One region of the Streptomyces sp. NBC_00258 genome, then DNA from elsewhere that is predicted to be linked to it. Evidence: predicted binding sites of a transcription regulator. Region 1 holds the regulator's gene; the other holds the start of a gene.
What was found. Region 1 encodes HspR, which represses chaperone genes until heat shock. Its sites were predicted from a motif close to TTGAGNNNNNNNNNCTCAA; they were not measured.
Positions count from the first base shown of each region.

Region 2: the regulator HspR is predicted to act here: its motif matches at 9,119-9,137, upstream of lon (endopeptidase La).

Region 1 covers NZ_CP108081.1:6,679,552-6,691,203, reverse strand. The annotation lists gene OG718_RS29865 (hypothetical protein) at 100-612, shown strand; gene OG718_RS29860 (helix-turn-helix domain-containing protein) at 609-830, shown strand; gene OG718_RS29855 (hypothetical protein) at 1,099-1,236, opposite strand; gene OG718_RS29850 (hypothetical protein) at 1,316-1,723, shown strand; gene OG718_RS29845 (hypothetical protein) at 1,710-1,964, shown strand; gene OG718_RS29840 (class I SAM-dependent methyltransferase) at 2,235-2,975, shown strand; gene OG718_RS29835 (hypothetical protein) at 2,987-3,502, opposite strand; gene OG718_RS29830 (hypothetical protein) at 3,643-4,677, opposite strand; gene OG718_RS29825 (heat shock protein transcriptional repressor HspR) at 4,890-5,357, opposite strand; gene dnaJ (molecular chaperone DnaJ) at 5,365-6,561, opposite strand; gene grpE (nucleotide exchange factor GrpE) at 6,649-7,317, opposite strand; gene dnaK (molecular chaperone DnaK) at 7,314-9,179, opposite strand; gene OG718_RS29805 ((Fe-S)-binding protein) at 9,593-11,652, shown strand, end outside.
Region 2 covers NZ_CP108081.1:4,513,915-4,525,566, forward strand. The annotation lists gene OG718_RS19985 (DUF742 domain-containing protein) at 1-204, opposite strand, end outside; gene OG718_RS19990 (roadblock/LC7 domain-containing protein) at 210-710, opposite strand; gene OG718_RS19995 (nitrate- and nitrite sensing domain-containing protein) at 707-3,655, opposite strand; gene OG718_RS20000 (hypothetical protein) at 4,012-4,797, shown strand; gene OG718_RS20005 (MarR family winged helix-turn-helix transcriptional regulator) at 5,014-5,520, opposite strand; gene OG718_RS20010 (lysozyme) at 5,766-6,569, shown strand; gene lon (endopeptidase La) at 6,679-9,096, opposite strand; gene OG718_RS20020 (hypothetical protein) at 9,285-10,193, shown strand; gene OG718_RS20025 (rhomboid-like protein) at 10,132-11,022, opposite strand; gene OG718_RS20030 (spermidine synthase) at 11,201-11,652, shown strand, end outside.

The sequences.
Region 1 (11,652 bases):
GACCACACCCTCGACCTGGCGTTCTCCCGCGCTCGAACCGGCATCGCGCGCCTGCGATCAGCGCCGGCGCCCGGTCCACCGGTGGTGCGAGGTGGACCGATGAGCGGAGACCACGGTGGAGCCGTCTGGATCGCCTCGCTCGTACGCCGCTTCCCGGACCTCGTCGACGAGTTGGCCCCCACGGTCCACGGAGGCCTGCGCGAGCGCCGGGACAACGGACCCGTCGGCGGCACGACCGCCCCGGTCCGCCTCTACGTCTCCGACGCCGTACGGGACATCACCGACGGAGTCGTCGAACTGGAGGAGGCCGTACGTGAACGACTCGGCCTGCGGCCGGTACCCCCCGCCTCCGTGCCGGTACGGCTGCGCCGTATCGCCGGACTGCTGGACCGCATCGCCGCCGACCCGCTGCTCGCCCCGCACGTCGAGGACGAGACCCGGCGGATGGCCGCACGCTGCGCCCGCGCGCTCGGCGACCCGGAGCAGCTCGTACGGCTGCCCGGCCGCTGCCCCGCCTGCGACTGCGTCTCGCTGCGGGCGTTACCCGAGCGGGCCGAGATCAGATGCGTCAATCCCGTGTGCGGGCGGGTACTGGAGGCCGAGCACTCATGACCGGAACCACGAACATGAATCGGGTCGCGAACACCCCTTTGATCACAGCCGAGTTGGCCGCCGACGAGGCGGGCGTCACGACCGCGACCATCCGCAAGTGGGTGCAGCGCGGCCATCTGCGGCCCGCGGGCACACAGGGCCGCCGCCGCCTCTTCCGGCTGGAGGACGTCTTCGCGGCCGAGCGGACGACCCACCTCGCCCGGCACCACGACCACTGATCCCACCGTTCTCGCTGATTCCACTCATCCCGCCGTACGCGCGAGGGGTCCCGCCGCACCACGCGGCGGGACCCCTCATGCGTACCGCCTGAATAACCGCCCGGCATAAGCCAGTTGCATGTTTCCCCTACCGGTGTCACAGTGGATGCAGCGGCAGAGCTGCGCCCGGAGGACGGGCGGCGGACCTGCCGCTCTGTGTTGCCCGGACTCGCCGTGATCACTCTGCTCACCTCGGCCACGGCGAGACGCCCTTCTCTCCGTTCGCTCTTCAGGCTCCGAAGAACAGGAAGAGGAGCGAGAGAGCGAGCACCAGACCGGAGACGATGGCCGTCGGCAGGGCCACCCTTCCGCTCGTCATCTGGCCGGGTGTCTCGACATTGGACAGGTCCTTCGGGTCGTAGACCACGTCGATGACACCTCCAACGAGAGCAGGAGGGCTCCTGAAGGGCCCCACCTTCGCTTGCAGGCTCCTGCCGTCTTCTGCCGTGAACCGCATCACAAGGAAGTTGATTCCGTTCGATCCCCTTTCTCTGTTCACGCATTTCGCGGCGGTGCGGATGCCGCGCTTTCGTAATGCTCTGCCTCGCCGGAAAACTCCGGCAGAGAACCAGAAGACCAAACTCGTCACCATGGCGACCGGTATCGCAGGACCGTACATCTGGACCCCCACTGTCGAGACCGTGCAGGATTTCAAATTCAGTTGTGACATCTCGGGCTGCCACACCCGAAGGACAAGAGGCACGAGGAGGAGCGCCACCATGACCGAAGCCGATGCCAATGCCGTGCGCAGAGCCCTGTGTACGACCTTCCGGACCCCGTTCGCCCCGGTCACCACCCCATCGCGGGTGACGGAGGACGACCGGAAGGAGGTGCCGCCCGATGACGACGACTGAGGCTGACGAGGTCGTCCTGGAGCTGGAGCGGCTGCGCCGCTCGGTCGACGTCGGCTTCGCCACCACCCGTGGCGATCTCGCCCTTCTCCTCCAGCGCGCCGACCAGACCGACAAGACCCTGGACGAGCACGAGACCCGTATCGAGGCCCTGGAACGCACCCGCTGGCCCCTGCCGTCCCTGGCGGCGGCCACGTCGTGCCTCGCACTGGCGCTCACGGTCTGGCAGACCCTGGGCCGATAGCCCTGCCGTTCCGACTGCCGGGAAGGGGCCGGCGGATCCAACTCCCCGGCCTCTTCCCACGGCCGAACCACTCCGGCAACGGCGATCGCGCTCTGCCGCGGACGGTTACGGCGTCCTGGTCGTCGTAGTCATCGATGACGACGTACACCCCCGATCGACATAGTGTTGGCCCCGGAAGCACACTCCATGAAGGACTCTCCGGCCCTCATCCAACACTTCCTTCACGCCCTCCGGGGAGGCGCGGATGCCTGAACTCGACTGGCGCTCCTGATGGCGGGCGAAGCCTTCCGGCATCCGCGGCTCGCCGCGGTCTACGATCCGCTCGATCCCGATCGGAGCGACCTCGACGCGTACGTCCGCATCGCTGAGGAGTTCGGGGCGCGTCAGGTCCTCGACATCGGCTGCGGGACGGGAGTGTTCGCGCTGCTGCTCGCCGATCGTGGGATCGAGGTCGTCGGTGTCGATCCGGCGCAGGCGTCACTCGATGTGGCCCGGGGCAAGGCGGGCAGTGAAAGGGTGCGCTGGATCCACGGTGATGCCACCACCCTCCCCCCGCTCCAGGCCGACCTCGCGACCATGACGGCGAACGCCGCCCAGGAGCTGGCCGATCCGGAGATGTGGCGGAAGACCCTGCGGGGCGCCTACGAAGCCCTGCGGCCCGGTGGGCGTTTCGTCTTCGAGACCCGGGATCCGGCGCGGCGCGCCTGGGAGGAGTGGAACCGCGAGGCCTCGTACGGGACTACGGAGATCCCGGGCGTCGGCGCGGTCGAGGGCTGGAACGAACTGGTCGAGGTCGACGGGCCGCTGGTGACGTTCCGCGGCACCTATGTGTTCGCCGCGGACGGAGAGGTGCTGACCTCGAAATCGACCCTCCGTTTCCGCGAACGCGACGAGATCGAGGCCGACTTGGCCGCGCAGGGCTACGTCGTGGAGGACGTCCGCGACGCCCCCGACCGCCCGGGCCGGGAGTTCGTCTTCGTCGCGCTACGACCGGGGGCCGGGCACCACTGACGCCCCGCCGCTCACGAGAGGGTGCCGACCCCGACCCACTCCCGCAGCAACTCCTCCCGCTCCGCCGCCCGGGGCGATCCGTCCTCCTGCGTCCGGCCCCACTGCGCCATGGCGGCCAGCGTCGCCCGAAGCGTGGCCTCGCCCGCCGTCAGATGGGACAGGAGGGACAGCGAGAGGTCGTACTCCTCCTGGGAATAGCTGGACGCCGCCGCATACACGGTCAAATCGGTGGCCCCGTCGGCCGTTTCGACGAGGACGCTCATCATCGGCGGTGCATCGGTCTCGCCGAGGCTGGTCACGGTCAGCACCATGTCCACCACCACGCTGATCCGACGCCTGAGTGATTTCAACGGGACATCCTCGACGGTCAGCCCACGCACCTCGTCCCACGGCCACAGGTCCGAGCTGCCGTCACCGAGCGACACGACCCCCTCCGGCGTCAGCCGCACCCCCGGGGCGCGCCCGGACGGTTTCGCTCCCACATACACATCGCCCTCGGCTATCCAGAACAGCCCCACCATGGCCATGGGCACGCTCCATTCCCCCCGTGAATCCAACGGATCCGTCGATCGATAGATCAGCAGTCCAGTACATGATCCCAACACATGGGAGGGCCCGGAGACTGTCTCGGCCTCCGGGCCCCTTGACGTGGGTGCCACGGTCACGGCTACGGAAGCCGGCAGTCCCAGCGCACGGGAGTGCTGTTCCAGCGGCCGTACGCGATGTCGTCGTCGGTCAGTGCCGTGACCTCGGCGGTGGGAAAGGGCGTGGTGTCACTGGGCAGCGACCGCGCGACCCCGTTCTGGATCAGCCACAACTTGGCGTCCGGCGTGGTGAGTACGACCACCGAGCCGTACCCGTTGACCGCCTGCGGCTCGCCTTCGCCGAGGACCTCCGGACCGCCTGCGGCCCCCTTCCGCCAGAGCAGGATCGAGGTCGGGCCCGTGGCGTGGACCTCGTACCCGAGCGCGGTGTCACCGGCCACGGCCTCGGCCCTCGACCCGGTCTCCGGGCCGGGCAGGTGCTCGGGGAGGCGCTCCGGGGTGCCGTCGGGGCTCCATCGTGCCGCGTGCGTGGAAGTGTCGGCGCCGGCGTCGGTCCAGCCGACGATGGTGCCGTCGTCATCGATGTCGGTGCCGCGCCCGCCTGCGTCGCCGGGAGGCAGGTCCAGCGGACGCACGTCGCCCGCCGGTGTCCAGAGCACCGGCACGGGCCGCTGACCGGGGGCACCGGAGGCTCCGGAGACCGTGCCGTCCGCGTTGATGGACTCCGGGATGGTGTCGAAGCCCGGCTCGATGCCCGGGAGTGCGCTGAACTCACCGTTCCGGTAGAGCCACCCCGCCGACCGGTAGGTCTCATTGTCGAACTCGGACCCCACGATGTCGCCGTGCGCGTTGATCCCCTTGGCGCCGGTGCGGGTGGTGCCCAGATCCTCTGGCACGCCATCGGTCCACCGGATCAGGTGATACACGAAGGCCGTGTCCATCATGTAGCCGACCTGGAATCGACCGGTGGGGTCGGCGTCGAACACCCCGGCCCGATAGGTGCCGGCGGGTACCGCGAGCTGCTGCCTGGTGCACGGTGCGCCGACCTGCTCCGACCGCTCGGCCGCCGAACTCGCGGCAGGCCAGGCGGTGGTGGCCGTCGCCGTCAGGGCAAGGGCGAACAGAACGCCTCTGGTACGTGTGATCGGTCTCAACATGTCCCCCCGTGTACGTTCGACTGGGTTCGATCCAGAAGTGATTCGGATCCATAAGCCCAGAGGAACGCGAACGGATGGTGACGTACCGTCAAATTCCTTGTGGGCGAGGGGCGCGAGGGACATTCGTGCCAGGCGGCGCCACACGAAGGAGGCCCGGCGGTTCGACTGAACCTCCAGGCCTCTTCATATTATTGACGCGGTGTCAGTCGGTGTCAGTCCGACTGCTGTCGCTTGGGGCGCCACACCACCAGCGCGCTCGTCTGCTGGACCTCCTGGTACGGGACCAGGTCGCGGCGGTACGAGGCGTGGACGGCGGCCTCGCGCTGCTGCATCGCCGCCGCCGCGCCGTCCAGGGCCGCTTCCATCTCCGCGACGCGGGACTGGAGCGCGGCGACCTGGTTCTCCAGCTCGATGATGCGCTTGATGCCGGCGAGGTTGATGCCCTCGTCCTGCGACAACTGCTGGACGGTGCGCAGCAGTTCGATGTCACGGGCCGAGTAGCGGCGGCCGCGCCCGGCCGTGCGGTCCGGGGAGACCAGGCCGAGGCGGTCGTACTGGCGGAGGGTCTGCGGGTGCAGGCCGGAGAGCTGGGCGGCCACCGAGATGACGTACACCGGTGTTTCTTCCGTCAGCTCATATGCGGAATAAGAACTCTGTCGACGGCGTCCGGTTGCGTCCATGGTGTCCTCATGCTCCCTTCGCGGCCTGGAACAGCTCCGCCCGCGGGTCCTCGTCCGCGGTGGCCTCGCGATACGCCTCGAGCGCGTCACGAGCCTTCCCCGTCACGTCCGTGGGGACACTCACCTCGACGGTGACCAACAGGTCCCCGCGGGTGCCGTCCTTGCGGACCGCGCCCTTGCCACGGGCGCGCATCGTACGGCCGTTGGGTGTGCCCGGGGGCAGCTTCAGGGTGACCGGAGGCCCCCCGAGCGTGGGCACGCGGACCTCGCCGCCGAGCGCCGCCTCCGTGAAGGTGACGGGCACGGTGACGGTGAGGTTGTCGCCCTTGCGGCCGAAGACCGGGTGCGCGTCCACATGCACGGTGACGTACAGATCGCCCGCCGGCCCGCCCCGCTCGCCCGGCGCGCCCTTGCCGCGGAGCCGGATGCGCTGGCTGTCCGACACCCCGGCCGGGATACGGACCTGCATGGTGCGGGACGACTTGGCGCGCCCCGAGCCGCTGCAGACCAGGCACGCGTGCTCCGCGATCAGGCCGCGGCCCTTGCAGTCGGGGCACGGGTCGGTCAGCGAGAAGCCGCCGCCCGAGCCGCGCGCCACCTGGCCGGTGCCGACGCAGGTCGGGCACACGCGCGGTGTGCCGTTCTTGTCGCCGGTGCCCGAACAGGCCTTGCAGGGGGACTGCGAGGTCATACGGAGGGGCACGGTCGCCCCGTCCACCGCCTCCGTGAAGCTGAGCGTGACCTCGGTGTCGATGTCCTGGCCGCGCCGCGGCTGCGTACGCGTGCCGGTGGTGGCGCCACCGCGGTTGAACAGACCCCCGAAGACGTCACCGATACCGCCGCCGAAGCCGCCGGCGCCGCCCTGGCCGCCCGCTCCACCCTGACCCGGGCCGCCTCCGAAGAGGTCGCCCAGGTCGAAGTTGAAGTTGCCGCCTCCGGCACCCGGTCCCGGCCTGAACCCGCCGTTGCCGAAGAGGGCGCGGGCCTCGTCGTACTCCTTGCGCTTCTTGGGGTCCCCGAGGATGTCGTTCGCCTCGGAGATCTCCTTGAAGCGGTCCTCGGCCTTCGCGTTCCCCTTGTTGGCGTCCGGGTGGTACTCGCGGGCGAGCTTCCGGTACGCCTTCTTGATCTCGGCCTCGGTGGCGTCCTTCGGGACGCCGAGGACCTTGTAGTAGTCCTTCTCGATGAAGTCCTTGGTGCTCATCCTCGACGCCCCTCCTTCCGCACGTCACTGTCACGTACGCGCTTGGTGTTCGTGCTGCTTACGGGCGCGCGTACGCCCTGTTTCACGTCAGCCCTCGTCCGGGCCACCGCTCTCCTTGTCGTCGGCCGCCTGCGTCCCGTCCGTCTCGTCGCCCTTGACCGTCTGCGCGCCCGGCTGCGGCTCGGCGACCGCCACCCGCGCGGGGCGGATGGTGCGCTCGCCGAAGCGATACCCCGGCTGCAGAATCGCCACGCACGTCGTCTCGGTGACGTCCGGTGCGTAACTGTGCATCAGGGCCTCGTGGATCGTCGGGTCGAAGGGCTCGCCCTCCTTGCCGAACTGCTGCAGACCCATCTTCGCCGCGACGGTCTCCAGCGACTCGGCCACCGACTTGAAGCCGCCGACCAGTTCGCTGTGGTCCCGCGCGCGGCCGATGTCGTCGAGCACGGGCAGGAGCTCGGTCAGGAGGTTCGCGATGGCGATCTCCTTGACCGCGATCCGGTCGCGCTCGACCCGGCGGCGGTAGTTCTGGTACTCGGCCTGGAGCCGCTGGACGTCCGCCGTGCGCTCGCCGAGCGCCGTGCGTACCTGGTCCAGCTGAGCGGTGAGGCCCGCGATCTGTGCTGTTGCTGCCGCGTCCCCGGCCTGGGCCGCCCCCTCCTCCACGGAGGGGGCAGTCTTCGGCTCGGCGTCTTCAGGGGTGGCGCCGGAGGGGACGTCGGGCTGCTCGTCGAAGCCCGGGGTCTCCTCTGTCACGCGGCACCGTCCTTGCGGTCACGGTCCTCGTCGACGATCTCGGCGTCCACGACGTCGTCGTCGGCGGCCTTGGCGCCCGCGCCCTCGTCGGCACCCGGGGCCTCGGCGCCCGCGGCACCCTGCGCGGCCTGGGCGTCCGCGTACATCGCCTGGCCGAGCTTCTGGGAGACGGCGGCGACCTTCTCGGTGGCCGTACGGATCTCGGTGGTGTCCTCGCCCTTGAGCGCGGTCTTCAGCTCCTCGATGCTCGTCTCGACCTCGGTCTTGACGTCACCGGGGACCTTGTCCTCGTTGTCCTTGAGGAACTTCTCCGTCTGGTAGACGAGCTGCTCGCCCTGGTTGCGGGACTCGGCGGCCTCGCGGCGACGGTGGTCCTCGTCCGCGTACTGCTCGGCCTCCTGGCGCATGCGGTCGACCTCGTCCTTCGGCAGCGAGGAGCCGCCGGTGACGGTCATCTTCTGCTCCTTGCCCGTGCCCAGGTCCTTCGCGGTCACGTGCATGATGCCGTTGGCGTCGATGTCGAAGGCGACCTCGATCTGCGGGACCCCGCGCGGGGCCGGCGGCAGACCGGTCAGCTCGAACATCCCGAGCTTCTTGTTGTACGCCGCGATCTCGCGCTCGCCCTGGTAGACCTGGATCTGCACCGACGGCTGGTTGTCCTCGGCCGTCGTGAAGATCTCGGACCGCTTGGTCGGGATCGTGGTGTTGCGCTCGATGAGCTTGGTCATGATCCCTCCCTTGGTCTCGATACCGAGGGACAGCGGGGTCACGTCGAGGAGCAGGACGTCCTTGACCTCGCCCTTGAGGACACCGGCCTGGAGGGCGGCGCCGATGGCGACGACCTCGTCCGGGTTCACACCCTTGTTGGCGTCCTGGCCGCCGGTCAGCTCCTTGACGAGCTCGGCGACGGCGGGCATACGGGTGGAGCCACCGACGAGAACGACGTGGTCGATCTCGCTGAGCTGGATGCCCGCGTCCTTGATGACGTTGTGGAACGGCGTCTTGCAGCGCTCGAGCAGGTCGGCCGTCAGCTGCTGGAACTGGGCGCGCGTGAGCTTCTCGTCCAGGTGCAGCGGGCCCTCGGCGGACGCGGTGATGTAGGGCAGGTTGATCGAGGTCTCGGTGGAGCTGGACAGCTCGATCTTGGCCTTCTCGGCGGCCTCGCGGAGGCGCTGGAGGGCCATCTTGTCCTTGCCCAGGTCCACGCCGTGGCCGGCCGAGAACTGCTTGACCAGGTAGTCCATGACGCGCTGGTCCCAGTCGTCACCACCGAGGTGGTTGTCGCCGTTCGTGGCCTTCACCTCGACGACGCCGTCACCGATCTCCAGGAGGGACACGTCGAAGGTGCCGCCACCGAGGTCGAAGACGAGGATCGTCTGGTCGTCCTTGTCGAGGCCGTACGCGAGGGCCGCCGCGGTGGGCTCGTTCACGATGCGCAGGACGTTCAGGCCCGCGATCTCGCCGGCCTCCTTCGTCGCCTGACGCTCGGAGTCGTTGAAGTACGCCGGGACGGTGATGACCGCGTCCGCGACCTTCTCGCCCAGGTACGCCTCGGCGTCGCGCTTCAGCTTCTGCAGGATGAAGGCGCTCATCTGCTGCGGGTTGAAGTTCTTCCCGTCGAGCTCGATGGACCAGTCCGTGCCCATGTGACGCTTCACCGAGCGGATGGTCCGGTCCACGTTCGTGACCGCCTGGCGCTTGGCGACCTCTCCGACGAGCACCTCACCGTTCTTGGCGAAGGCGACGACGGACGGCGTGGTCCTGGCGCCCTCGGCGTTGGTGATGACGGTGGGCTCACCGCCCTCCAGAACGCTGACGACGGAGTTAGTCGTGCCCAGGTCGATGCCGACCGCACGTGCCATTTCAATTCCTCCAGCAATGACTTGAGTGGAACAGGCTCAAGTGTGCATGACGCTCGCCGCTCGGTCAACAGAGGTGAGTCGTGGGGGCTCAACTCTTATCTTGCCCTTACGCGCAATTAGGCCCTGACCTGCGGGTCGGCTGCCGACTGCGGGACGGTGGGGGCTTGTCGCGCAGTTCCCCGCGCCCCTAAAGGGGCACGCCTCCGCGGGGTGGGACGCGGGGCGGAGGTCGGCACGACACCTGGTCCACTCAGGCAAGCCTCAGCGACGCAGATCACCGCACCCCTGACTACAGTGCGGACACAGGAGTGGGTAGTCTCAGAGGACTGCATAAGTTACCGCTTAGTAATCAATCTTCGGGGAACCGGGAGACCCACCCCGAAGAGAACCTCGCAGGCCCGAGGAGTCCCGAAATGCAACTCGCCGCGATCATCGTGTCGCTGGTCCTGACCGTGGTCGGCGTTGCGCTCATCGCCCGAGCCGTCGCGCAGATCTACCGGTTCGTGAAGCTGGGCCAGCCGGTGCCGGCGGGCAGCCGCACCGACAACCCCAAGGCTCGAACGATCACCCTGGTGAAGGAATTCCTGGGTCACACCCGGATGAACCGCTGGGGCATCGTCGGCTTCGCCCACTGGTTCGTCGCGATCGGCTTCCTGACGCTGCCGCCGACCCTCGCGCAGGCGTACGGCCAGCTCTTCGAGGCGGACTGGGTGCTGCCGGTCATCGGCGGCTTCCTGCCGTTCGAGATGTACACCGAGTTCATCGGTGTGATGACGATCGTCGGCATCGTCGTGCTCATCGCGATCCGGCTGCTGAACCTGCCCTCCCGGGCCGGCCGCAAGTCCCGTTTCGCGGGCTCCAAGGCCTGGCAGGCGTACTTCGTCGAGTACGTCATCCTCACCATCGGCCTCGCCATCTACACCCTGCGCGGTCTTGAGGGCGCGATCCACCACGTCGAGCACTACGAGGCCGCGTACTTCGCCTCGTACCCCCTGGTCCTCGCCTTCAAGGGGCTCTCCCTCGGCGCGCTCCAGAACCTCGTCTACCTCGTCGCGATGATCAAGATCGGCACCTCGCTGATCTGGATGATCACCGTCGCGCTCAACACCAACATGGGTGTCGCCTGGCACCGCTTCCTCGGCTTCCCGAACATCTGGTTCAAGCGGAACGCCGAGGGCGGCACCGCGCTGGGCGCCCTGCTGCCGATGACGTCGGGCGGCGAGCCGATCGACTTCACCGACCCGGGCGACGACGACGTCTTCGGCGTATCCCAGGTCGAGCAGTTCTCCTGGAAGGGCATCCTCGACTTCTCCACGTGCACCGAGTGCGGGCGCTGTCAGTCGCAGTGCCCCGCCTGGAACACCGGGAAGCCGCTCTCCCCGAAGCTGCTGATCATGTCGCTGCGGGACCACGCCCACGCCAAGGCCCCCTACCTGCTCGCCGGTGGCGGCAAGGACATGGAGGGCAACGAGAAGGCGACCGCGGAGCAGCTCAAGGACGTGCCCGCCGCCGCCCTCGCCGAGGCCGAGCGCCCGCTCATCGGGACCCTCGAGGAGAACGGCGTCATCGACCCCGACGTCCTGTGGTCCTGCACCACCTGCGGCGCCTGTGTCGAGCAGTGCCCCGTGGACATCGAGCACGTCGACCACATCGTCGACATGCGCCGCTACCAGGTGATGATCGAGAGCGCGTTCCCGTCCGAGGCGGGCACGATGCTCAAGAACCTGGAGAAGAAGGGCAACCCCTGGGGTCTGGCGAAGAAGCAGCGCCTGGAGTGGACCAAGGAGGTCGACTTCGAGATCCCGGTCGTCGGCAAGGACATCGAGGACCTGTCCGAGGTCGACTACCTGTACTGGGTCGGCTGCGCGGGTGCCCTCGAGGACCGCGCCAAGAAGACCACCAAGGCCTTCGCCGAGCTGCTGCACATCGCGGGCGTCAAGTTCGCGATCATGGGCGGCGACGAGAAGTGCACCGGTGACTCCGCCCGCCGTCTGGGCAACGAGCCCCTCTTCCAGGAGCTCGGCATGGAGAACGTCTCCGCGCTGAACATGGCCTTCGGCGAGGAGATGGACGACGAGGGCAACTTCACCGCGGAGTCGAAGAAGCCCAAGTCCGCGAAGAAGATCGTCGCGACCTGCCCGCACTGCCTCAACACCCTCGGCAACGAGTACCCGCAGCTCGGCGGCGACTACGAGGTCATCCACCACACCCAGCTGCTCCAGCACCTGATCGACGAGGGCAAGCTGATCCCGGTGACCCCGGTCGAGGGCCTCATCACCTACCACGACCCCTGCTACCTGGGCCGTCACAACAAGATCTACACGCCCCCGCGCGAGATCATGTCGGCCGTCCCGGGCCTGCGTCAGCAGGAGATGCACCGCCACAAGGAGCGCGGCTTCTGCTGCGGTGCCGGTGGCGCGCGGATGTGGATGGAGGAGCGGATCGGCAAGCGCATCAACAACGAGCGCGTGGA
Region 2 (11,652 bases), 2.2 Mb from region 1:
GGCCCGCATCTCCGGCATCACCCGGGTGGAGAGTGAACCATTCTCCAGTTCCGGGCGCTCCGGCGGGGCTTCGAGCGCCGCCACGAACGTCTCGACGAGCAGGACGTGCCCGAAGCGCGTACGGCCGCCGGTGAGCGAGTACGGGCGTACGCGGGCGGGTTTGCGGTCGCCGCCGCGGACCGGGAGCCTGGGCGTGCCGCTCAGGTCGCTCACTTGGCCGCCTCCATCGTCGTGGCCTCGATCGACTGCCGCAGCTCGCTGCGGAGTTCGGGGGTCAGGACATGTCCGGCGCGGCCCACGAAGAGCGCCATGTGGTACGCGACGACGCTCATGTCGCAGTCCGGCGCGCCGTGCACACCGAGCAGCGAGCCGTCGCTGATCGACATGATGAACAGGCCGCCGTCCTCCATCGCGACCATCGTCTGCTTGACGCCGCCGCCGTCCATCAGCTTGGCGGCGCCGATGGCGAGGCTGCCGATGCCGGACACGATGGTCGCCAGGTCCGCCGCGGAGCCCCTGGGGCTCGTGCGCCTGTCCGTGGTGCGACGTGCCTGGGCGTTTCTCCCGGGGTCGGAGGAGAGCAGCAGCAGGCCGTCGGAGGAGACCACCGCGACCGACAGGAGCCCCGGCACCTCCTCGACGAGGTTCGTCAGCAGCCAGTGCAGATTGCGGGCTTCACTGCTCAGTCCGAAGGTACTGGGCGCGGTCAACTGCTTGCCTCCTCGACTGTGTCCCCCTTGGTTTCTACGGCATGTGCGGCGGGCTGCTGCAGCCCCGACGTCTGTTCGGCGATCTCCGCTTCGACGTCACGGCGGCCGTGGTTCGCGCCCTGGTGGAATCCGCCGAGCCTGCGGCGCAGGGCCTCGGCGTCCACGGAAGCGTTGCGCGGCCTCGCCGCCGGGGCGGGCGCGGAGATCCTGGGGGTCCGCTTGGGCAGCCCCTTGTCGGTGACCGGCTCGTCCGGTTCCTGCGGTGCGTGTGATTCCTGCGGTGCCTGTGGTTCGTACGCCGGCTGCGGCTGGTGCGGCGCGTCGGGGACGCGCTCGTGGGCGTCCGGGCCGATGGCGTACGGGTCGGTGCTCGTCTGGGCGGGGAGCGTGACGGGCGGGGTGGCGGCTTCGGGGCCGGGGGCCTCGGGGCCGCGGGCTTCGGCGGGCTCGGAGAGGTCCTCGGCCGGGGGGACCGGTGCCATGAGCACCATGGTCGTCTCGGGGCCGGTGGCGGCGGGCTCCATCGTGTCCGCGGACCCGGCCGGCTGGGAGGACTGCTCGTCCTCGGTGCCGCCCTGCGGGCTCGCGTCCTCGTGGGCTTCGCGGTCTTCGTCGTCCTCGTGTGCGGGACTGTCGGCGAGGGGCACCTCGCCGGTGTCCCGCAGGGACTCCTCCGCCGCCGCGATCAGCGGGTCGCGGTCCGAACGGGCGTACAGGACGTTGGAGTTGACCTCGGCGTCCGCGCCCGGGAGGGAGAGCGCTGGAGCGCCGCCCGCCGTGCGGGCGGTGGTCGCCGAGGGGACGGCGACCGCGGGCGCGGCTGCGAGCAGCGACTTGGGCAGGACGACGACCGCCGTGATGCCGCCCTGCTTCTGCTCGCGCAACTGCACCCGTACGCCGTGCCGGTGGGCGAGCCGGGCCACCACGTACAGGCCGAGCCCGAGGCCCTCGCCGCTCTCCTGGTCGTACGCGTCCTCGGGATCGAAGTCCGAGAGGCGGGCGTTGAGCTGGGTGAGCCGGTCGCCTGTCATGCCGATGCCCTCGTCCTGGACGGAGAGCATGACCTCGCCGCTCTCCAGGAGCCAGCCGGACACCTCGACGGGCATGTCGGGCGGGGAGAACGACGAGGCGTTCTCCAGGAGTTCGGCCACCAGGTGGCTGATGTCGTCCGCGGCGAACCCGGCGAGGTGCGCGTGCGGCGGCAGCGCGGCGATCCGTACCCGCTCGTACCGCTCGATCTCGCTGACGGCGGCGCGTACGACGTCGACGAGCGGGACCGGGCCGGGGTGCTGGTGGCCGTGGTCGGCGCCCGCGAGGACCAGCAGGTTCTCGCTGTGGCGGCGCATGACGGTGGCGAAGTGGTCGAGCCGGAAGAGGGTGGCGAGGCGGTCCGGGTCCTGCTCGCGCTCCTCCAGGCCCTCGATGACGCCGAGTTGACGCTCGACGAGGCCGAGGGTGCGCAGGGCGAGGTTGACGAAGGTGCCGTGGATGCTGCTGCGGACCTGCTCCAAGTGGGCGACGGCGTCCGCGAGTTCGGAGCGCAGCCGGTCGCGCTCGTCGGCCATCTTCTGGCGCTTGCCGATGAGGTGCTTGCGGTCGCTCTCCAGGGTCGCCAGTCGCTCGTGGGCCGCGAGGGCGTGTGCGTGGAGCGCGTTGACCGAGCGAACGACCTGCGCGAACTCGTCGTTGCGGCCGGTGAACTTGACCGGTTCCTCGGTGGCAGGTTCGGCGGCGAGGCGGGCCGAGCCGAGGCGCAGGACGGCCAGCGGGCGGGTGAGCGAGCGGGCCATGCCCGTGGCGACACCGACGGCGAGCAGCATCAGGGCGCCGAGGATCGCGATCCGGATCTCCAGCGCGGTGACGTCGTCGTCCCTCAACTGGGCGAGTTGCTTGGCCCGTTGGGTGTTGAGGGAGGCCTCGACGCCACGCATCTGCTCGACACGGGCGGAGAGCGCGGCGTCCAGCTTCTTGGTGTCGGTGCCGAGTTGGGAGTCGGAGAGGGTGGGCCGGGTCGCCAGGCTCGCGAGGTACTTGTCGGCGGTGTTGACCTCGGCGCCGGTCACCGTGGAGTCGTACGAGGCACGGTCGGTCTTCGGCGCGGTCTCGCGGAAGCCGGTGATCGCCGCCTGCTCGCGGACGTTGGACTGCATGGCCGCGGCCGTGAGCGCGTTGCGCTGCTTGGTGTCGGCGGCCGTCGACGTGGTGCTCGTCGTGGGCAGGCCCGTGATCGGGTCGGTGTCGGTCCGGGTGGAGGTGGGGACGTTCAGGGCCGCGAGGAGGAGGCCGCGGGTCGCGGCGGCCTGCTGGACCGCGGTGTCGAGGCCTGCGAGGGCGTGCGCGCCGGCGCCCGCGCGGGGCGGGAGCTGCTCGGCCAGTTCCTCGGCGAGGCCGTGGAGTTCGGTGAGGACGGCGGAGTACGCCTGATGCGCTTCGAGAGCGGTGTCCTTCCCGGTGAGCGCCGCCCGGCGCACGGTGGCGATGTCGTCGAGGGTCTTGCGGAACGCCGCGGGGGCGTCGGCCTCGACGGCTTCCGCGCGGAGTTCGTCGACCTGCCGGTCGACGCGGGCGCTGCGGCGCTCGGAGGGGCCCTTGCCGTCGGGGCGGCCGGCCGCGATGTAGGAGGTGACTTCGTCGCGTTCGTCGGAGAGCGAGTGGGCGAGGGCCAGCGCGTCCTGGGTGCGCCCGGCGAGCGTCACCAGGTTCTGTGAGTCGTTCAGCTCGCTCGACGCGGTGATCACGGACGGGGCACCGGCTCCGGCGATCGCGGCGGCCACGACGGCGACGGCGATGATCAGCCGACTGCGTACGTGCGCCGGGCGACCGCGGCCCGCGGGGTCCTGGGTGTTCTGTGCGGTCGGCGAGTTCGGCGTGTGCCCGGAGGCTTCACCCGAGGCCGACTGCCTGCCTTTGCGCCGAGGCCGCATTTTCTGCACCGGTGCTCGCATTCTTGACTCGTGTCCCCATGGGCCCGGGTGACTGTCCGTCAACTCGCGTGTCGTCCCGGTACGGCTCCCGACCCTCCCAGTGCCGGTGGGCAGTGGTCGCGCATCGCCTGACCCGCCACACGAAGGAGTGAACATCCCCGAGGAGCGGACCGGCAAGTTCCCGTGGCGCGTGCCACACCCTTGCGCGGCAGGCCGGTTGGACGTCCACGGCGACCGGTGGCAAGATGCGCCGCCACGCTCCACCGGAGTCGGTGATTCCACCTCAAAACAGGCGCCTGACCTGCCCGTCAGGGTCAATTCGGCGACGGTTGCCAGCCTTTGGCGAAGCTTGTGAAGGGCTCGTGCAGACTGGCCGAATGCGCTCGGAACTGATCTCGGTCCCCGGTGACCCTGCCCGCCCCGACGAGGACTACGCGTCGCTCGGACTTCCCGCCTCCGGACAGGGCGGTTCGCTAGTCGTCCTGGACGGCGTCACGCCACCGTCCACCGACTACGCCTGTCTGCATTCCGTCCCCTGGTTCACGGCCCACCTGGGCGGCTCCCTGCACGAACTGTCCGTTTCACGCCGAGATCTGACGCTGCCTGAGGTGCTCGCGCACGCCATCGCGCGTACCGCCGACGCCCATCGAGCCACCTGTGACCTTTCTCACCCACGCACCCCACAGGCAACAGTCGTCCTGGCCCGCTGGTCCCGGGAATCCGTCGAGTACCTGATCCTCTCGGACTCGGCCCTCCTCGTGGAATCCCCCGCGGGCGTGGTCACCCCGCTCCTCGACGACCGTCTCTCCCGAGTCCCCCGAGCCACCCTGACCTCCCACACCGCCACGGACGCCACCCTCCGCAACAAGGAGGGCGGCTTCTTCACGGCAGCGGCGGATCCCTCGGTGGCGTCGCGAGCGGTGACGGGCACCCTTCCCCGCTCCGAGGTCCGCGCCCTCGCCGCCCTCACGGACGGCGCGACCCGCTGGACGGACAAGTTCCACGAGGGCGACTGGACGGACTTGTTCGCCCTGGTCCGCAAGGAGGGCGGCCAGGCGTTGATCGACCGCGTACGAGCCCTGGAACTGGCGGATGTGGAGCGCGCGTTCCTGGGCCGCTCAAAGCAACATGACGACGCGACGGTGGCGTACGTGGAGTTGTAGGCCGATCGACGGTGGTCTGCGCGGAGTGTCGGTCAATCGGCGGTGGTCTGCGCGGAGTGTCGGTCGATCGACGGTGGTCTGCGCGGGGCTGTGAGCCGGTCGGGGCTGCCCATTCAGGCTCGCGACGACCAGGGCGCCCCTTCAGGGGCGCGGGGAACTGCGCGACCAGCCACACCCGGCCGGCAGCCGACGAACAACCCCCGGGAGGGAACCCATTCAGCCCTCAACACCGCGATTCAGCCGATGCAACAACCGAGCCAGCTCAGCCACTTCCTTCCGGTCCCAGCTGGCGAGCTCCCGCACGTACCGCGCCCGCCGGGCATCCCGCACGGCACGAAACCGCACCCGCCCCTCCTCCGTGAGATGAACGAGCCAGGCCCGCCCGTCCGCGGGATCCGGCTCGCGGGCGACGACGCCCATCTCCTCCAGCGCCCGCAGCTGCCGCGACATCGTGGCCTTGCCGACGCCGATGTAGGCGGCAAGCTCCGTGGCCCGCTGCCGCCCGAGTTCCTCCAGCCGCACGAGCAGGCCGTACGCGGAGGACTCCAGGTCGGGATGGACCTCCCGGACCATCTCACCGGAGGAGGCGCGGGCACGCCGCAGCAGGACGGTCAGCTCACGTTCCAGGGCAAGGAACTCCTGGTCCACCCCGCCCCGGTCCACGCCACTCGCCGGGGCGCCGGATTTCGTCCGGTGCCCTTCGCCGTTTCCGCCCTCGTGCACGTCAGCACCCATGACCCGGTTTCCCGATCGTGAAAGTTTCTACCAAAGACCGCCATTGCCGCAGCTGGGCCAGTATTTCGCAGGAATAGACCAACGGCAGCCTCCGGCCCCTCTTTCCGCCCGGTCGTAGCGGCGCGTAGCTTCATGACAGGCACTCCATGGCATGCCCACGCCACTACCCGCATCGAGCAATCTTCCAGCACGTTCCGGCACCTTCGAGCACTTCGAGCCTTCGGAGGCACGCAATGCCCGTGCACAGATCCCGATTACCGCTCGCGGCCCTCATCTCCCTCGTCTCTCTCCTCCTCGCCCTCCCGCTCCCGGCCCGGGCGGCCGACGTCCCGCCCCGTGGCTCCGCCCACATGGGGATGGGCGTCATCCCGCACGACGGCCAGGGCGGTCTGCCCACCCCCGGTGACGCCACGCAGACGGAGGGCGTGGACGTCAGCAGCCACCAGGGCAACGTCGCCTGGTCGACCCTGTGGACGAGCGGGGTCAGGTGGGCCTACGTCAAGGCCACCGAGGGGACGTACTACACGAACCCCTACTTCACCCAGCAGTACAACGGCTCGTACAACGTCGGCATGATCCGCGGCGCGTACCACTTCGCGACCCCCGACACGACGGGCGGAGCCGCCCAGGCCAACTACTTCGTCGACCACGGCGGCGGCTGGTCCAAGGACGGCAGGACCCTGCCGGGCGCCCTCGACATCGAGTGGAACCCGTACGGCGCGGCCTGTTACGGCAAGACGCAGAGCGCGATGGTCACCTGGATCCGCGACTTCCTGAACCAGTACAGGGCCCGCACCGGCCGCGACGCCGTCATCTACACGGCCACCAGCTGGTGGACCGAGTGCACCGGCAACTACGCCGGCTTCGCCTCCGCCAACCCGCTCTGGATCGCGCGCTACGCCTCGGCGGTGGGCACACTCCCGGCGGGCTGGAGCTACTACACGATGTGGCAGTACACCTCCTCGGGCCCGACGGTCGGCGACCACAACAAGTTCAATGGGGCCCTGGACCGAGTGGTGGCCCTGGCCAACGGCTGACCCGCGCACAGCCATGACCGCGTCCACCGCCGACCCGCGTGTACGTACGCGGAAGGCCCGAGCCCCTCGTGAAGAGGGACCCGGGCCTTGCGTTACCGGTGGACGTCCGTCACGCCGCCACCGGAACCTCCGTCGCCGCGCCGCTCGTCGCCGGGGCGAGGGCCAGTTCGAGGACCTGGCGGACGTCCGTGACCGCGTGGACGTCGAGCTTTTCCAGGACCTCGGCCGGGACGTCGTCCAGGTCGGGCTCGTTGCGCTTGGGGATCACGACCGTGGTGACCCCGGCGCGGTGCGCGGCGAGCAGCTTCTGCTTCACGCCGCCGATCGGGAGCACCCGGCCGGTGAGCGAGACCTCACCCGTCATGGCCACGTCCGTGCGGACCAGGCGGCCCGACAGGAGCGAGGCGAGGGCCGTCGTCATCGTGACGCCGGCGCTCGGGCCGTCCTTCGGGACCGCGCCGGCCGGGAAGTGGATGTGCACACCCCGGTCCTTCAGGTCGCCCACCGGCAGCTCCAGTTCGGCTCCGTGGCTCCTCAGGAAGGAGAGCGCGATCTGCGCCGACTCCTTCATGACGTCACCGAGCTGACCGGTCAGGGTCAGACCCGACGCGCCCGTCTCCGGGTCGGCCAGCGACGCCTCCACGAAGAGGACGTCACCGCCCGCGCCCGTGACCGCGAGGCCCGTCGCCACGCCCGGCACCGCCGTGCGGCGCTCGGCCGGGTCCGTGGCGGACTCGGGCACGTGGTGCGGCCGTCCGATCAGCGCGCGCAGATCGTCGGCGCCGACCGTGAACGGCAGTTCCCGCTCGCCGAGTTCGTGCTGCGCCGCCACCTTGCGGAGCAGCCGTGCGACGGACCGCTCCAGGTTGCGTACGCCCGCCTCCCGCGTGTACTCGCCGGCCAGCCTGCGCAACGCGCTCTCGTCCAGGGTGACTTCGGCCTTCTCCAGACCGGCCCGCTCCAGCTGACGCGGCAGCAGGTGGTCCCGGGCGATGACGACCTTCTCGTCCTCGGTGTAGCCGTCCAGACGCACCAGCTCCATACGGTCGAGCAGCGCCTCGGGGATGGCTTCGAGCACATTCGCCGTGGCGAGGAACACCACGTCGCTCAGGTCGAGTTCGACCTCCAGGTAGTGGTCCCGGAAGGTGTGGTTCTGTGCCGGGTCCAGGACTTCGAGCAGGGCCGCGGCCGGGTCGCCGCGGAAGTCGGAGCCCACCTTGTCGATCTCGTCCAGCAGGACCACCGGGTTCATGGACCCGGCCTCCTTGATGGCCCGCACGACACGGCCGGGCAGCGCGCCGACGTACGTACGCCGGTGGCCGCGGATCTCCGCCTCGTCCCGTACGCCGCCCAGGGCGACCCGGACGAACTTGCGGCCCATGGCGTGCGCGACGGACTCGCCGAGGCTGGTCTTGCCGACGCCGGGAGGCCCGACGAGCGCGAGCACGGCACCGCCGCGGCGGCCGCCCACGACACCCAGACCACGGTCGTTGCGCCGCTTGCGCACGGCCAGGTACTCGGTGATCCGCTCCTTCACGTCATCGAGGCCGGCGTGCTCGGCGTCCAGGATCGCCTTGGCGCCCTGGATGTCGTACTCGTCCTCGGTGCGCTCGTTCCACGGGAGCTCCAGGACGGTGTCGAGCCAGGTGCGGATCCAGGAGCCCTCGGGCGACTGGTCGCTGGAGCGCTCCAGCTTCTCGACCTCCTTGAGCGCGGCCTCGCGGACCTTCTCGGGGAGGTCGGCGGCCTCGACGCGGGTCCGGTAGTCGTCCGACTCCTCGCCCTCCGCCTCGCCGTTCAGCTCGCGCAGCTCCTTACGGACGGCCTCCAGCTGGCGCCGCAGCAGGAACTCCCGCTGCTGCTTGTCCACACCTTCCTGTACGTCCTTGGCGATGGACTCGGCCACGTCCTGCTCGGCGAGGTGCTCGCGCAGCTGCTCGGTGGCGAGCTTCAGCCGGGCCACCGGGTCGGCGGTCTCCAGGAGCTCGACCTTCTGGGCGGTCGTGAGGAACGGTGAGTAGCCGGAGTTGTCGGCGAGCGCGGACACGTCGTCAATGGCCTGGACGCGGTCCACGACCTGCCAGGCGGCACGCTTCTTCAGCCAGTTGGTGGCCAGCGCCTTGTACTCCTTGACCAGCTCGGTCACGGCGCCGGGCAGCGGGTCGGGCACGGTCTCCTCGACCTGGACGCCCTCCACCCACAGCGCGGCTCCGGGGCCGGTCGTACCGGCGCCGACGCGCACCCGGCCGCGGCCGCGGATCAGGGCGCCGGGGTCGCCGTCGGCGAGGCGCCCGACCTGCTCGACCGTGCCGAGCACCCCCGTGTTCGCGTACGTCCCGTCGATCCGCGGAACAAGCAGCACCCTCGGCTTGCTTCCTCCACTGGAGCGTGCGGCGGCCTGTGCGGCCTCCACCGCGGCGCGTACGTCGGCGTCGTTGAGGTCCAGGGGCACCACCATGCCGGGCAGCACGACCTCGTCGTCGAGCGGCAGCACGGGCAGAGTGAGCGGTTCGGACGTCAAAGTCATGATCTCCCCTTCGGCATTCAAGTTGAGCTATGCCGACTCAATGCATGTGAGCCTCTGATTGTTCCCCAGGCGCTGTTCGCTGTGAGCGATCGGGCCGGTGAACCCCGGTGAACGTCTCGCCCGGCCGGTGCGTCACAGGTGCAGCGATCGGGTTTCCTTCCGTTCCAACCGTCTGCCTCGGGGGCATCATGCGGACCGCACAACTGCGTCGGTGGCTCGTCGGCCTAGGCCTGTTCGCCACCGCGGCCGTCGGAGTCACCGCCTGCGGAGACAAGTACGGCGATGCCGGTACACACGACCCGGCCCGTACCGCGGAACGCGCGCGTCAGGTCTCCGACGCCTGGGAGGGCTCGGCGGCGGCGCGGGTGTGGCGTGAAGGCTATTTCCCGCTGGGGGACCCGGTCCGACTGCCCGACGGGGCGTTCCACAGCGACGCCGACAAGCAGGCGTACCAGCGTCAGAACTTCGAGCTGCGCGGCTCACTCCCCGGGGCCCCACCGAAGAAGGGGGAGGTCCGCTGGCGCGGCGGCGGCTCGCTGGCCGTTCCGGTCGTCTCCGCGCGGGCGGCGTACGAGCAGATCGGCGGGGGTTCCGGTCCCGGGCCCGGGCCCCGGCTCACCGTGACCGGTGCGCGGCTCGGGGAGATGACGATCCACACCAGCCGGGGATCGGCGACGGTCCCCGCCTGGCACTTCACGGTCAAGGGCTACGACACGCCGCTCAAGCGCGTCGCGGTCGTCGCCTCGAAGCTTCCGAAGCCCCCGGTGAAGCCCGTACCGGACCTGACGGAGGACCTGTGGGAGCTGGCCGGACTGGACACGGTGTCGCGGGACGGCCGGACCGTCGTGCTGCGCGCCCACCACGGGTCCTGCGACGACGGCCCCGGCGTCGACGTGCTGGAGAGCGCGGACAACGTGGTGTTCTCCGCCTGGATCCGCAACCCCTCCGACGGTCCCTGCACGAAGGAGCTGCGCGCGAAGAAGGTGACGGTGAAGCTGGACCGGCCCGTGGGCGACCGCATGCTCCTGGACGCGTTCACGGGCAGGCCCGTGCCGTACGAGGACTCTCCGTGGTCCCGGTCGTCGTCCTGGAGCTGACCCGTCGCAGCAGTGGCCAGGTGGCGACCCCTATGGCCAGTGCCATCACGTGTCCCCAGTTCGTCATCGGATCCGTGAAGGCGATCAGGTCGCCGACGACCATCCAGCCGAACACCGCGAGCACGGTCCAGCGCAGCCAGGGCCTCAGCAGCCCGGCCAGCGCGCCCACGCTCGCGGCGACGCCGAAGCTGATGCCGTAGTCGTAGCGGTGGAGCGAGCTCTCGGGAAGGTGCCCGGCGAGGACGGAGAGGCCGACGGGTATCTCGGTGGCCAGCGTCGCCAGGCCGTGCCCCAGCAGGAAGACGCCCGCCGTACGCCACCCGCCGATCCGCCGCTCCAACGCGGTGAGCACCAGCAGAAGGGCGATCACGTACGCCGACGTGAGGCCGCCCGCGATCCACAGCGCGCTGGCGACCAGCACGCGCACCGGCGACTGAGCCAGATGCGCCACATCGGTACTGGACGCCTGGAGCACCCGGTCCACCATGTCCGGGTCCGCGTACTCGGCGATGAGAGAGGTCACCGCGAGAACGACGGCGTACCCGAAGGTGAAGGGGGTTCCGGTGGGCGTGGGGAACAGCCGCCAGGGCCGGACGCGGCGAAGGCGGGCGGGCAGGGGCCGGGCGCTCCCGGTGGTGGCGGGCGCGTTCTCGGCAGCCGCGGACGCGCTCTCGGCGGAGGCGACGGCGACGTGCACGCGCTCGACGACAAGAGGCCGCTGCCGCGGGATGCCGTCGAGCCCGACGGCCGGATCGGCGGTGGAGGCGGAAGTGGCGGAGGGTGCAGCGGGGGTCGTCGTCTCCGCGCCGCTCGTCACAGGCCTTTTCACCGGGAAGGCTCCTTCCGTCACCCCCACCCTCAGCTTCGCACGGCCGGGCTGTCTGTGACGGGCACCACGGAAGGGCCGATTCACAGCCATCTCTCATGGTCAGGTGCGACCCCGGCGCAATTCGGCGGCCCGGCGCAATTCAGCTGCTCGTACCGGGGGAACTTGCCAGGATGGCCGCATGACCACCTCGCACGACGCCCCCTACAACACCACTTACGACGCCTCCCACGGCACTCCTGAAGTCATCGACCGTCGCGAGGGGCCGTACGGCGAGGTCGTGCTCCGCCGCCACGGCGGGCTGCTGCAGATCATCGCCAACGGCTGTTTCCTCATGGACACCTCCGACGGCCGCTCGGAGAGACGGCTGGTCGAGGCCGCGCTCGGCGCGCTGGACGGCCGGCCGGGGCCCGACGTCCTGATCGGCGGCCTGGGCGTCGGCTTCTCGCTCGCACACGCTGCCGCCGAGCCGCGCTGGGGCCGGATCGCCGTCGTCGAGCGGGAGCCGGCGATCATCGGCTGGCACCGGTCCGGGCCGCTGGCCGCCCTGTCGTCGCGGGCGCTGACGGATTCGCGTACGGAGATCATCGAGGCGGATCTCGTCGCATACGTCAATGAGACGTCCGACACGTA